2 regions of the Variovorax sp. 10N432 genome follow, and region 1 is predicted to be linked to the other one. Evidence: predicted binding sites of a transcription regulator. Region 1 holds the regulator's gene; the other holds the start of a gene.
What was found. The regulator NrdR, encoded in region 1, represses ribonucleotide reductase genes. The targets are predictions, from matches to a motif close to CACNANATNTNGTG.

Region 1 (5,947 bases):
GTCAGCGACCTGGAGCCCACCGCGATCGAGCGGACCACCGCCGCCAGCCCTCACGAACTGCCCAAGCAGCAGGCCGCGGTGGCCTACTGGCTCAGCAAGAAGTACCGGGTGGCGGCCGAGCCATTGAGCGTGCTGGTCGCCGAGGCTTTCGACCTCGGCAAGAAAACCAAGCTCGACCCGACCCTGATCCTGGCGATCATGGCGGTCGAGTCCAGCTTCAATCCCTTCGCCCAGAGCCAGGTCGGCGCCCAGGGCCTGATGCAGGTCATGACCCGGGTCCACGGCGAGAAGTACGAAAGCGCCGGCGGAACCCTGACCGCCTTCGACCCGGTGACCAACATGCGCGTCGGCGTCAAGGTGCTGCAGGAATGCATCGCCCGCGCCGGCTCCCTCGAGGGCGGCCTGCGCTACTACGTCGGCGCCGCCAATCTGACCGAGGACGGCGGCTATGCCGGCAAGGTGCTGGCCGAGCACGAGCGGCTGCGCCAGGTGGTCGCCGGCCGCGCGCCGCCCACGACGACGCCGGCGCCGCGCGCCAATCCGGTCCAGGTCGTGGCGCCGCCGGCAGCGGCCAAGCCGGCCCAGCCTGATCCGCAGCAAGTCGCCCTGCTCGGCGATTCCTAGCCCTTCGGGCCGCGCCGGCGCCCGCCGTCGGCTACACTCGGCCGGCACGCGACTGGCGATAGGCGCAACCCTTTTCAGGTGCATTGCGCTGACGTGGACTACCACTGGGAAGCGTGCCGCCCGCGGTTCGTTTGCGGGTGATCAGCCGTTCGCCTGGGCAGCCCTTGTTTGGTTGAAGAACAAGGACCATCGTCTTGAAGGACTGCCATGTACCACCGCAATATCCTGGTCGAACAGACCGATCCTGAAATCTGGGCTGCCATCCAGGCCGAGAACGCCCGCCAGGAGCACCACATCGAGCTGATCGCGAGCGAAAACTACGCCTCGCCGGCCGTCATGGCCGCCCAGGGCTCGCAGCTCACCAACAAGTACGCCGAGGGCTATCCGGGCAAGCGCTATTACGGCGGCTGCGAGCACGTCGACGTGGCCGAGCAGCTGGCCATCGACCGCATCAAGCAGATCTTCGGCGCCGACGCCGCCAACGTGCAGCCGCATTGCGGCGCCTCGGCCAACGAGGCCGTGATGCTGGCCTTCCTGAAGCCCGGCGACACCATCATGGGCATGAGCCTGGCCGAAGGCGGCCACCTGACCCACGGCATGCCCCTCAACATGAGCGGCAAGTGGTTCAATGTCGTGAGCTACGGCCTGAACGCCGACGAAGCCATCGACTACGACGCCATGGAACGCAAGGCGCACGAGCACCTGCCCAAGCTGATCATCGCCGGCGCCTCGGCCTATTCGCTGCGGATCGACTTCGAGCGCTTCGCCAAGGTCGCCAAGGATGTCGGCGCCATCTTCATGGTCGACATCGCCCACTACGCCGGCCTGGTGGCAGCAGGCGTGTACCCGAACCCGGTGCCGCACGCGGACGTCGTCACCTCGACCACCCACAAGAGCCTGCGCGGCCCGCGCGGCGGCATCATCCTGATGAAGTCGCAGCACGAGAAGGCGATCAACAGCGCCATCTTCCCCGGCCTGCAGGGGGGCCCGCTGATGCACGTGATCGCGGCCAAGGCGGTGGCCTTCAAGGAAGCGCTGTCGCCCGAGTTCAAGGCCTACCAGCAGCAAGTCGTGACCAATGCACGGATCGTCGCCGAGACGCTGACCGAGCGCGGCCTGCGCATCGTCAGCGGCCGTACCGAAAGCCACGTGATGCTGGTCGACCTGCGCGCCAAGGGCATCACCGGCAAGGAAGCCGAAGCCGTGCTGGGCGCGGCCCACATGACGATCAACAAGAACGCGATCCCGAACGACCCCGAAAAGCCGATGGTCACCAGCGGCGTGCGCATCGGCACGCCGGCGATGACCACCCGCGGCTTCAAGGACGAGGAAGCGCGCGCCACCGCCAACCTGATCGCCGACGTGCTCGAGAACCCGCGCGACGCAGCGAACATCGATGCGGTGCGGGCCAAGGTGCACGCGCTCACCAGCCGCTTCCCGGTCTACAAATAACCGGCACGACAGCGCATGAAGTGCCCCTTCTGCGGTCATCTGGAGACCCAGGTCATGGAGACCCGGGTCTCGGAAGACGGCGACTTCGTGCGCCGCCGGCGCCAGTGCGGAGGCTGCGACAAGCGCTTCACCACCTACGAGCGGCCGGACGTCAACTTTCCGGTGGTGGTCAAGAAGGACGGCAGCCGGGCCGACTTCGACACCGCCAAGGTGCGGGCCTCGATGATGCTGGCGCTGCGCAAGCGGCCGGTCGGCATCGAACAGATCGACATCGCGCTGCTGCGCATCGAACAAGAGCTGCTGTCCAGCGGCTTGCGGGAGATCGAATCGACCAAGGTCGGCGAACTGGTCATGCGCGAGCTCAAGCGGCTCGACAAGGTGGCCTACGTGCGCTTCGCCTCGGTCTACCGCAGCTTCGAGGACGTGGACGAGTTCAGGCAGTTGCTCAGGGACATCTGAGTTCGCGGCGGGTCAGCTTGCCGGCAACTTCCTCCTGAATCGTCACGGCGGCGCAGCCAGCGACCGCTTGCGCGTGGGAGCGGCCCGGCAGGCGCCTCGACGCCACGGACGGTGCTTTGGCTTCTAGCATCCGGGCCGTCATGCCCACCTCCGCCCCGCTGTCCCGTTTCGCGCCGATGTCCGGCTTCACGCTGGTCGAAGTGCTGGCGGTGCTCGCGATCGTCGCGATCCTGGTCGGGCTCGCAATGCCGGCCTTCGGCCGCACCCTCGAACGCTACCGCCTGCGGGCTGCCGAGGAAGGCCTGCGCGCCGCCCTCTACACGGCGCGCTCGGAGGCCATCCGGCGCGGCGGCGGTGTCACGCTGCGGCGGGCTTCAGGCGGCGGCTGCACACCGGCGAGCGAGCAGGACTGGAGCTGCGGCTGGACGCTGTTCGCCGACACCGACGGCAACGGGCGACACGACCCCGGCGAGGCCTTGATCCAGGCCTGGCCGGCGCCCCGCGGCGTCGAGGCGACGGTCAGCGTGGCCGCCCCTTCGACCTACCTGAACCTCAACCGCTCGGGCCGCTTTCACAACCTGGGCGCCTTTCGCTTCACGCTGAGGCCCGAGCGCAGCAGCGACGACAAGGCCGCGCGCGTCATGTGCATGTCTTCCGCCGGCCGGCTGCAGACCCTTCACGGTACCGACAGATGCTGAACCGCGCCGGCCGCCCGCACCTGCAGCAGGGCATCACACTGCTCGAATCGCTGGTCTCGCTGACCCTGCTGGCCTTAGTCGCCTTCGGCCTGCTCGGCGTGCAGCTTCGCGCCCTGGCCGATGCCCGAACCACCGCTCATCGCGCCCAGGCGATCCGCCTGATCGAGGACCTGGGCGAGCGCATCCGCGCCCACCCCGTCGGAATGAGCCCCTTGCCCGCCGAGGCCACCCAGTGGGAACTGCCGGCGCCGTCGCCAGCCTGCCGCGACACCGCATGCGACGCCGCCACGCTCGCGCGCCGAGACATCCTCAGCTGGAAACAGGCCATTGCGGCCACCCTGCCCCAGGGCCGCGGCATGGCGTTCGAGACGACCGCCGATCCGCCGCCCATGCAGGCGCGGACGCTGGGCGTGATGGTCGCCTGGCGCGCCAGCGCGCATGCGGGGTCCGAAGCGGCGCTCGACGCCCCGTTCGAGGTCGGTCCCCTTGTGGCGGGCGTGCGCTGCCCCGCCGGGCTTCTTTGTCATCTGGCCCATGTCACTCCCTGATCCCCATGCAGGCCCGCGCCGCCGGCAATGCGGCTTGAGCCTGGTCGAACTACTGGCCGGCATGGCGGTCGGCCTGCTCGTGATCGCCACGGCGTTCTCCACGCTGCTGCTGACGCGCAGCGCGGCCGCCAGCATCGGCGACCTGAGCCAGCTGCAGCAGCAGGGCTCGCATGCGCTGCAGGTCATCGGCCAGCATTTGCGCCAGGCGAGCACGCTGGAGCCCTGGCGCGACGAAGCCACTGGGCTTCACACCTTCGGAGCCGAGCCCGCGGGGCCTGACGAAGCCGCGCCTTCCGTCGCCGGCACCGAAGGCGCGGGTGGCCGGCCCGACAGCGTATCGATCGGCTACGCGCGAGGCCGCTGGCCCGCGGGCAGCGGCTCGCCAAGGAACTGGGCCCAATACGACTGCAACGGGACCAATGTCGACAACCAGGAACAGGAGCAGGTCCGCGCCGCCTTTTCGCTCGACGCCAAGGGACAATTGATGTGCCGCGGCATGAAGACCTCGCAGCCCGTGATCGGCAACGTCGCCGATTTCCAGGTCGACTACCGGGTCGACAGCGGCGCCGGCATCCGGCACATGGACGCCAGCGCCGTCCAGGCTGCGAATCTGTGGCCCTCCGTGACGGCGATCGAGATCTGCCTCGACTTGGCGGGCGACGAGCAGGGCCCGGAGGCCACCGGGTCCTACCGCGGCTGCGCCGGCGACGACAGACCGCACAGCGGCCGAACGCACCTGGTCTTTCGCAACCTCTTCCACCTGCGGACCCGGTAGGGCCGACGCATGATCGCCACGCCCATCGCACGATCGCAAGCCGGCTTCTCGCTGCCAGTCGTGATGGTCACGGCCCTGCTGGCCACGCTGCTGGTGCTCACGGCCTCGCGCACGGCGCTGCTGGACGAGGCGGCGACCGGCAACGGGAGCGACTACCAGCGCGCGCTCGAGGGGGCGCAGGCGCTCCTTCGCGAGGCCGAATCCGAGATCCAGCGCGAGGATTCGAGCTTGCCCGCGGCGGCTTCGAAGGACCGGCACGCCTACCCTCGAAGCCGTGCCGAACTGATCGCCCTGCAGGCCCGGCTCGGCACGTCCACCCGTTCGTGCGCCGCAGGCCTTTGCATCCCCGACCGGATTCCGCCGCGCTTCTGGGGCGATCGGGCGGCGCTCGAGGCCATGAAGAAGGTCGCGGTTTCACGGACTCAGGGCTGGTACTGGGTCGAACTGCTGCACTACGACACCTCGGCGGCGACGGCGGGCGGCGAGGCCGAGCGGCTGGCCCCCGATGCAGACCAGCCGTACATCTACCGGGTCACTGCGGTGGGCAGGGGACGCAAGCCAGCGACGCAAGCCGTGATCCAGAGCACGCTGGTGCGCAAGAAGACGAGGTCCTGAGCCATGAGACGGGTACTTGTGAAGCGGGCCTCGGCCCTCGCCACGGCCATCGGGGCCGCCGCCGCGACCGCAGAGGTACTCGACGCGCCACCGGGCTCGCCGCCAACGCAGCGGACCACGGCGCACCTGAGCTCGCTGGCCGCCAGTGCGCGCTCGGACCGCCATGCGGCTGCGCTGTTCGCGGCCGGCTACGACACCGCCGGCTGGACCGGATCGGTCACCGGCTACGCGCTCCGGCACGGCAGACCCACACCGGATGCGCGCGGACTGTGGGGCGATCTGCCCGCGACCGTCGCCACCGAAGCCGAGCCCGCCCGCCCCGCGCGGCCCCGCTCGACCGCCTCCGTCATGGACGCCCACGGCGACGACTGGCCGGCGGCCCGCGTCGTGCTTTCGGCCCGCAGCACCGGCAGCGGCGTGCCGGCCGTCGGCATTCCCTGGGAATGGGCTTCGCTGTCCCCGGCGCAGCAGTCGGCGCTCATGGACCCAGAAGATGGCGCATCGGACCGTGCCGCTGCGGAGGCGAACGCCAAGGACCGACTGGCCTACCTGCGCGGCGACCGCGCCAAGGAGCAAGGCGGCAATCCGGGCGGGCCGCTGCGGCGCCGCACCTCCCGCCATGGCGAGATCGTGAATTCCAGGCTCTGGCACCAGCCGGCGCCGGCCGCGGCGTACTCGGCCGAAGACCACGCCGGCTTCCGCCGCGCCCTCGCCGCGCGCCCGCCGATGCTCTACGTGGGCGCCGGCGACGGCATGCTGCACGGCTTCGACGCCAG
Region 2 (7,461 bases), on a different contig from region 1:
TGCGGTCGGCGCGATGGCGACGCAGTTGGAGTTGCGCATGCCGTCGGTCTTGATCTTCTGGCGCAGCGCGTCCCAGTCGAGCGTCGACGAGCGGTCGACCTCGACGTAGCCGCCGCGGGCCTTCTCGAGCAGGTCGAGGGTGTCGGGCGGCAGCACGCCCTTGTCCCACAGCGAGCCCTTGTAGCTCGAGTACTTGCCGCGTTCGCGCGCCAGCTCGGTCGAGGCCCAGTAGGCGTGGTAGCAGATCGCTTCCATGGATTCGTCGGCGAACTGCACGGCGTCCTGCGAGGCGTAGGGGATGCGCAGCTCATAGAGCGCGTCCTGGAAGCCCATCAGGCCGAGGCCGACCGGGCGGTGGCGCAGGTTGGAGTCGCGCGCCTTCTTGACCGCGTAGTAGTTGATGTCGATCACGTTGTCGAGCATCCGCATCGCGGTGGAGATGGTGCGCTGGAGCTTTGCCTGGTCGACCTTGCCGTCCTTCAGGTGCTGCAGCAGGTTGACCGAGCCGAGGTTGCAGACCGCGGTTTCGGTGTCGCTGGTGTTGAGCGTGATCTCGGTGCAGAGGTTCGACGAATGGACCACGCCGGCGTGCTGCTGCGGCGAGCGCACGTTGCAGGCGTCCTTGAAGGTGATCCAGGGATGGCCGGTCTCGAACAGCATCGTGAGCATCTTGCGCCACAGGTCCGAGGCCTGCAGCGTGCGGCTCGGCGTGATCTCGCCGCGGGCAGCCTTTTCTTCGTAGGCGACGTAGGCGGTCTCGAAGTCGAGGCCGAACTTGTCGTGCAGGTCGGGCACGTTCGACGGCGAGAACAGGGTCCAGCTGCCCTTTTCCATGACGCGGCGCATGAACAGGTCGGGGATCCAGTTGGCCGTGTTCATGTCGTGCGTGCGGCGGCGGTCGTCGCCGGTGTTCTTGCGCAGCTCGAGGAATTCCTCGATGTCGAGGTGCCAGGTCTCCAGGTAGGTGCAGACGGCGCCCTTGCGCTTGCCGCCCTGGTTGACCGCCACCGCGGTGTCGTTGACCACCTTGAGGAAGGGCACGACGCCCTGCGATTCGCCGTTGGTGCCCTTGATGTGGCTGCCGAGGGCGCGCACGCGGGTCCAGTCGTTGCCGAGGCCGCCGGCGAACTTCGACAGCAGCGCGTTTTCCTTGATGGATTCGTAGATGCCGTCGAGGTCGTCGGGCACGGTGGTCAGGTAGCAGCTCGACAGCTGCGAGCGCAGAGTGCCGCTGTTGAACAGGGTCGGGGTGCTCGAGATGAAGTCGAAGGACGACATCACCTCATAGAACTCGATGGCGCGGGCTTCGCGGTCGATCTCGTTGAGCGACAGGCCCATCGCGACGCGCATGAAGAAGGCTTGCGGCAGCTCGATGCGCGACTTGCGCACGTGCAGGAAGTAGCGGTCGTACAGGGTCTGCAGGCCGAGGTAGTCGAACTGCAGGTCGCGCTCGGGCTTGAGCGCCGCGCCCAGGCGGGCCAGGTCGAACTGCAGCAGCTTCTCGTCGAGCAGCTCGTTGTCGACGCCCTTCTTGATGAAGTGCGGGAAGTAGTCGGCGTAGGCCTGGGCCCGTTCGCCCAGCGGCACTTCGCGGCCGATCACTTCCTTGAAGATCGTGTGCAGCAGCAGGCGGGCGGTGGCGAAGGTGTAGTCGGGGTCTTTCTCGATCAGCGTGCGGGCGGCCAGGATCGAGGCCTTGTAGACCTCGTCGAGCGGCACGCCGTCATACAGGTTGCGCATGGTCTCGGCCACGATCGGGCCGGCCGTGATGCTCTCGCCGAGGTCGGTGCAGGCGGATTCGATCAGGCCCTTGAGCTCGTTGAGGTCGAGCGCGACGCGTTCGCCGCGGTCCAGCACGTGCAGCGTGGAGACCGCGATCGGGGCTTCTTGTTCGCCCTGCTTGCTGCGCTCCTGGGAGCGGCGCTCGCGGTACAGCACGTAGGCGCGTGCGATTTCGTGGTGGCCGCCGCGCATCAGGCCGAGTTCGACCTGGTCCTGCACGTCTTCGATGTGGAAGGTGCCGCCGCCGGGACGCGAGCGCACCATTGCGCGCACCACGGCCTGGGTCAGGGTGTCGACCGTCTCGCGCACGCTGGCCGATGCCGCGCCCTGGGTGCCGTGTACGGCGAGGAAGGCCTTCATCATCGCTATCGCGATCTTGTTGGGCTCGAAGGGCACCACCGCGCCGTTGCGGCGGATGATCTGGTAGTGGGCCAGCGCGTTGCTGGCGGGTGAGCCGGCGACATCGCGCTGCTGGAGCGGCGTCGAGGAGGAATGGGGGGCGGAGGGGGTGCTCAGGGCAGTTTGCATGCGAAACCTCGGTTGGCAATTCTTGTTGGGGCGGCGGTGCCAGGGCGGCCATGGGTGTGGGCGTCGGGCGCCGGGCAGGACACACTATATCTAGGGTCTGGTGGGTCTACAACCCACTAGATGTAGTGTTTTCCATAAATGTTAAAAAATGTTTTTAGGTGCATGGCGGGGCTGGAATGCGCTTGTGCCCCGTGTCCGTTGATCGACGGTAGCGCAGCCCATGCCCGACGGGCGTTGCGGCCGTTTTTGGGCTTGGAAACCGCATGGTTGCTGCACTTGGGCCGCTCTGGGCAAGCCGTCGTGCGGACGCATCGCGAGCCGTCCGGCGATTGAAAAAAACTAGCGGCTGATGGTGTCCGGGGGAAACATCGCGCCGTCCCAGCCGAGCTGCTCGCGCAGCAGGCGCCAGTCGAAGCCGGCGCCCGGGTCTTCCTTGCGGCCGGGTGCGATGTGCTGGTGGCCGGCGATGAAGCGGATCGCATGGCGCTGCGCAATCGCCGGGCAGAGACTGGCCAGGGTCTCGTACTGGGCATTTTCGAAGGGCCCGCCCTCGATGCCTTCGAGCTCGATGCCGATCGAATCGTCGTTGCAGTTCGCGCGGCCGCGCCAGGACGACGCACCGGCATGCCAGGCGCGGTCGTCGCAGCTCACGAACTGCCAGAGCTCGCCATTGCGCCGCACATAGAAGTGCGCCGAGACCTCGAGGCCGCGGATGCTGCCGAAGTAGGGATGCGCATCCCAGTCGAGGCGATTGGTGAACAGCTGCTGGACCTGGTCGCCGCCGTACTGCCCCGGCGGCAGGCTGATCGAATGCAGCACGATCAGGTCGATCTCGGCGCCGGCCGGCCGCGGTCCGAAGTTGGGCGAGCACAGCGGGCGCGCGAAGCGATACCAGCCGTCGTGCCAGAGACCCGTGGCGCAGAGCGGGGGCTCAGGCTGGCGCCGGGCCGCCCCAAGGCGGCCTGCGGCCCCATCGGGGGGCAGCGACCCACACGCAGTGGGGGAGCGTGGGGGCGATTCAGGCTGGCGCCGGGCCGCCCCAAGGCGGCCTGCGGCCCCCTCGGGGGGCAGCGACCCACACGCAGTGGGGGAGCGTGGGGGCGATTCAGGCTGGCGCCGGGCCGCCCCAAGGCGGCCTGCGGCCCCCTCGGGGGGCAGCGACCCACACGCAGTGGGGGAGCGTGGGGGCTCATTCATCGGCGCCGTCGCCGTTTGGCGTCGCGATGCCGAGGCGCGCGATCCGGTAGCGGATCTGCCGCAGGCTCAGGCCCAGCCGGGCCGCCGCGGCGGTGCGGTTGAAGCCGGTTTCTTGCAGCGCGCGGATCAGGATCTCGCGCTCCTGCTGGTCGAGGTAGCCCTGCAGGTCGTTCGGCACCTCGGCGGCGCCGCCCTTCGGGGGCGACGCGATGGCGGCCGCGGCGTAGATCGGCGCGGCCGGCTCGCGCAGCGGCAGCTCGCTCGGCTGCAAGGTGCTGTCGACGAAGTCGAGGTGCAGCATGTCGCCGTCGCTCAAGGCCACGGCCCGGTGCAGCAGGTTTTCGAGTTCGCGCACGTTGCCGTGCAGCGGATGCTCGGCGAGCAGCTGCAGCACCTCGGCCGACAAGGTCGGCACCGGCATGCCGGCATCGCGCGCGATCCGCGCCAGCAGGGCCTTGCACAGCGCCGGCAGGTCGCCGCGGCGCTCGCGCAGCGCGGGCACCGCGATCTCGATCACGTTGAGGCGATAGAACAGGTCTTGCCGGAACCGGCTGGCCTGGACCTCGGCCTGAAGGTCCTTGTGGGTGGCGCTCACGATGCGGACGTCGACCGCGTCCTCCTGGGTCGAGCCGATCGGCCGCACGCTGCGTTCCTGGATCGCGCGCAGCAGCTTGGACTGCATGGCCAGCGGCAGGTCGCCGATCTCGTCGAGGAACAGCGTGCCGCCGCGCGCAGCCTGGAAATAGCCATCGCGGTCTTGTGCGGAGCCCGTGTAGGAGCCCTTGCGGGCGCCGAAGAACTCGGCTTCGAGCAGGTTCTCGGGAATGGCGCCGCAGTTGACCGCGACGAAGGGACCGTCGCTGCGCTGGCTGCAGGCATGGACGGCGCGGGCGACCAGTTCCTTGCCGGTGCCGGATTCGCCGCGCACGAGTACCGGCGCCATGCCGCGCGCCACCTTGGCGATGCGGGCCTTGACGATGCGCATCGGCTCGGAGTCGCCGACCAGCCGCTCGAGTGCGGCGGCGCCGCCGCTGCCGACCGCGCTGGCGATCTTGGCGCCGTCGTCGACCCGGTCGTCGACTGGCCGGGCCGCCCGCGCACCGGCCAGCTGCGCGGTGGCCTGCACCGCGGAAGCCACCACGGCCCGGAACTGCTTCAGGTCGACCGGCTTGGTGAGGTAGTCGAAGGCGCCGGCCTTGAGGGCCTCGACCGCGTTCTCGGCCGAGCCGTAGGCGGTCATGACGACGCAGCGCTCGCCGCGCTGGTCTTGCTGGATGCGCTGCAGGATCTCCATGCCGAGCCCGTCGGGCAGCCGCATGTCGGTGATCACGGCGTCGAAGCGGCCGGCGTCGAGGTGCTGGGAAGCCTCGGCCACGCTGCCGGCGGCTTCGACCCGGTAGCCCTCGCGCAGCAGCGTGAGTTCATAGAGCGTGCGCAGGTCGGGTTCGTCGTCGACGACCAGGATCTGGGCGGGGCGCGGCGTGGACGGATGGGGGGTGCTCACGCGGCTATTGTGTCAGCCGGGTCTCGGCGTCGGCAAACGAAACGAAGAACTCGTTGCCTTCGGGCCCGGCCGCGGACAGTGCGCGGCGTTCGTAGCCGATGGTGGCGCCGTGCCGCTCGCACAGCTCGCGGCAGAGGAACAGGCCCAGGCCGCTCGAGCGGCTCTCGGACGAGAAGAAGGGCTCGAACAGATGCCGCTGCACCGCCGGCTCGAGCGGCGCGCCGTCGCTCCAGATCTGCAGCGTGGCCCGGCCGGCGGGGTTGAGCCGGGTCGCCACCTGGATCGAGCCGTCGCGATCGCCGGCGTAGCGCGCCGCGTTGTCGAGCAGGTTCACGAGGATGCGGCGCAGGTGCTCGATGTCGAAGCGGACGTCGCGGCCCGGCGCGTCGAGCACCAGCAGCACGCCCTGGCGCTGCGAATGCAGCACCCACTCCTCGGCCAGCGTGCGCACGGTGGCGTCGAGCGCCACCTGCTCGCCCAGCGGCAGCACGCGCTGCTGCCGGGCCCGGGCGACGTCGAGCACGTCGTCGACGATGCGCGACAGGCGCTGGGCGTTCTGCTGCACCATGGTGGTCAGCTGGCGGTGCGCCGGGTCGACCAGGTCCTCGGCCAGCAGGGCGCTGGCCTGGGTGATCGCGGCCAGCGGATTGCGGATCTCGTGCGCCACGGCGGCCGACATGCGGCCCATGGCGGCCAGCTTCTCGGTCCGGATGCGGGCCTCGAGCTCGCGCAGGTCCTGCAGGAACATCACGCACAGGCTCTCCGAGTTCGGGTCCGGCGAGCGGGTCAGCCGGGTGCGCACCCGCACCTCGCGCGCCGCGCCCTGGGCCTGGGCGACCGGGATCTCTTTCGACTGCGGGCTGCGCCGGGCAAAGGTCTGGCGCGCCAGCGCCGCCAGCGCGACCCAGGCCGGGTGGGCGTCGAGCTTGAACGGCAGCTCCATCTGGGCCAGGCCCTGGCCCAGGATCGCATCCGCGGCGGGGTTGGCGGCATGGACCTGACCCTCCGAATCGAGCACCAGCACGCCCTCGCTGAGGGTCTCGATCACCAGGTCGTTGACCAGCGCGTGCATCTGCGCCGCGCTGCGGTTGCGCTGGGCCAGCGCTTCCTCGCGCGTGAGCCGGCGGGCCATCTCGTGGGCGATCAGCGCGACCACGAACAGGCCGGTGCCGGTCAGCGCCGCCTGCACGAAGCGCGGCGAGGTGTCGCCCGGCTGTTCGAGCCAGTACCAGGTCGCGTGGCCCAGCAGCAGCAGGGTGGCGGCCGCGGTGGTGCCGAGACCGACGGCGCCGCTGCCCAGCACGGCCCCCATCAGCACGGGCAGCGCGAACAGCGGCGAGTAATTGATGCCCCCGACCTGCAGCACCTGCAGCGCGGCGAAGACCACGAGGTCGATGCCGATGGTCGCGATCCAGGTCCGGCCCAGGCTGCGGATCTGCTGCACCGGCGCATAGCGCGCGGCCAGCAGGGTGGCGACCAGATAGCCGGCGCACAGGGCGACGGTGGCCGATTGGGTCGCCTGTCCGAGCACGAAGGCCAGCGCCTGGAGCAGCAGCAGCACCATCGCCACGAAGCAGCGCGCGGCCACGAAGCCACGCCACAGGCGCTTCAGCGCGGTGCTCTGGCCGTCGAAGTGTTCGAGCGAACTCCAGTCGGTCGCCGGCTCGCCCCGGGCACGCAGGAGCGCGGTCATGGCAGACGCGGCGCGGGCTGTTTCATCGGCTCGCGGCCTGGCGGTGGGCGACGCTGCAGAAGACGGCGCCGTCGGGGCCGGCGATCGCGTCGGCGGCGGGCAGGTGGAGGCCGCAGTGGGCGCAGCGGACCATGGCCTGCGGCGCGCCGACGGCGGGGGGTTTTTGCGGCGGCGGGCGCGATTGCATCTCTTCGCGCCGATTCTTGCGCCAGAGCCAGACCGCGATGAAGACCACCGCGAAGACGAGCAGGTATTTCATGAGATGGCGCGAGAAAGAACGACTTCGAGCACGAAGCGCGAGCCCACGTAGGCCAGCAGCAGCAGCGCCGAGCCCGCGTACAGGACCCGCCGCGCGGTGCGTCCGCGCCAGCCGAAGCGGGCGCGGCCGGTCAGGAGGATCGCGAACGTGAGCCAGGCCAGCACCGAGAAGACGGTCTTGTGGTCCCACTTCCAGCCGCGCACCGCGCCCCCGTACAGCGTCTCGCTGAACAGCAGGCCGGCCAGCAGCGTGGCCGACAGCAGCACGAAGCCCGCGGTCACGAAGCGGAAGGTGAGCCGTTCCATCGTCAGCAGCGGGACGCCGCCCTGCGGTTCGGCCGCCAGCCGGATCTGCTTTTCGGCCCGCGTCATGAGCCAGGCGTGGACCACGGCGGCGCCGAACAGGCCGTAGGAAGCGATGCCCAGCGCCAGGTGCAGCGGCAGCCACGGCGAGGCCGAGACATGCAGCGGCGTGCCGGGCAACAGCACGGCCAGCATC

Region 2: AC1DF3_RS15245 (ribonucleoside-diphosphate reductase subunit alpha) is a predicted target of NrdR. The motif match lies at 2,425-2,438, and genes of this name have one in related genera.

The regions. Positions count from the first base shown of each region.
Region 1 is NZ_JBFTHX010000007.1:190,697-196,643, forward strand. It holds gene AC1DF3_RS11260 (transglycosylase SLT domain-containing protein) at 1-624, shown strand, start outside; ZMP/ZTP riboswitch at 663-790, shown strand; gene glyA (serine hydroxymethyltransferase) at 832-2,076, shown strand; gene nrdR (transcriptional regulator NrdR) at 2,092-2,535, shown strand; gene AC1DF3_RS11275 (GspH/FimT family pseudopilin) at 2,676-3,233, shown strand; gene AC1DF3_RS11280 (type IV pilus modification PilV family protein) at 3,227-3,781, shown strand; gene AC1DF3_RS11285 (prepilin-type N-terminal cleavage/methylation domain-containing protein) at 3,768-4,556, shown strand; gene AC1DF3_RS11290 (pilus assembly PilX family protein) at 4,566-5,171, shown strand; gene AC1DF3_RS11295 (pilus assembly protein) at 5,175-5,947, shown strand, end outside.
Region 2 is NZ_JBFTHX010000011.1:82,748-90,208, forward strand. It holds gene AC1DF3_RS15245 (ribonucleoside-diphosphate reductase subunit alpha) at 1-2,310, opposite strand, end outside; gene ampD (1,6-anhydro-N-acetylmuramyl-L-alanine amidase AmpD) at 2,650-3,294, opposite strand; gene AC1DF3_RS15255 (sigma-54-dependent transcriptional regulator) at 3,500-5,011, opposite strand; gene AC1DF3_RS15260 (two-component system sensor histidine kinase NtrB) at 5,016-6,704, opposite strand; gene AC1DF3_RS15265 (PP0621 family protein) at 6,727-6,963, opposite strand; gene AC1DF3_RS15270 (cytochrome C assembly family protein) at 6,960-7,461, opposite strand, start outside.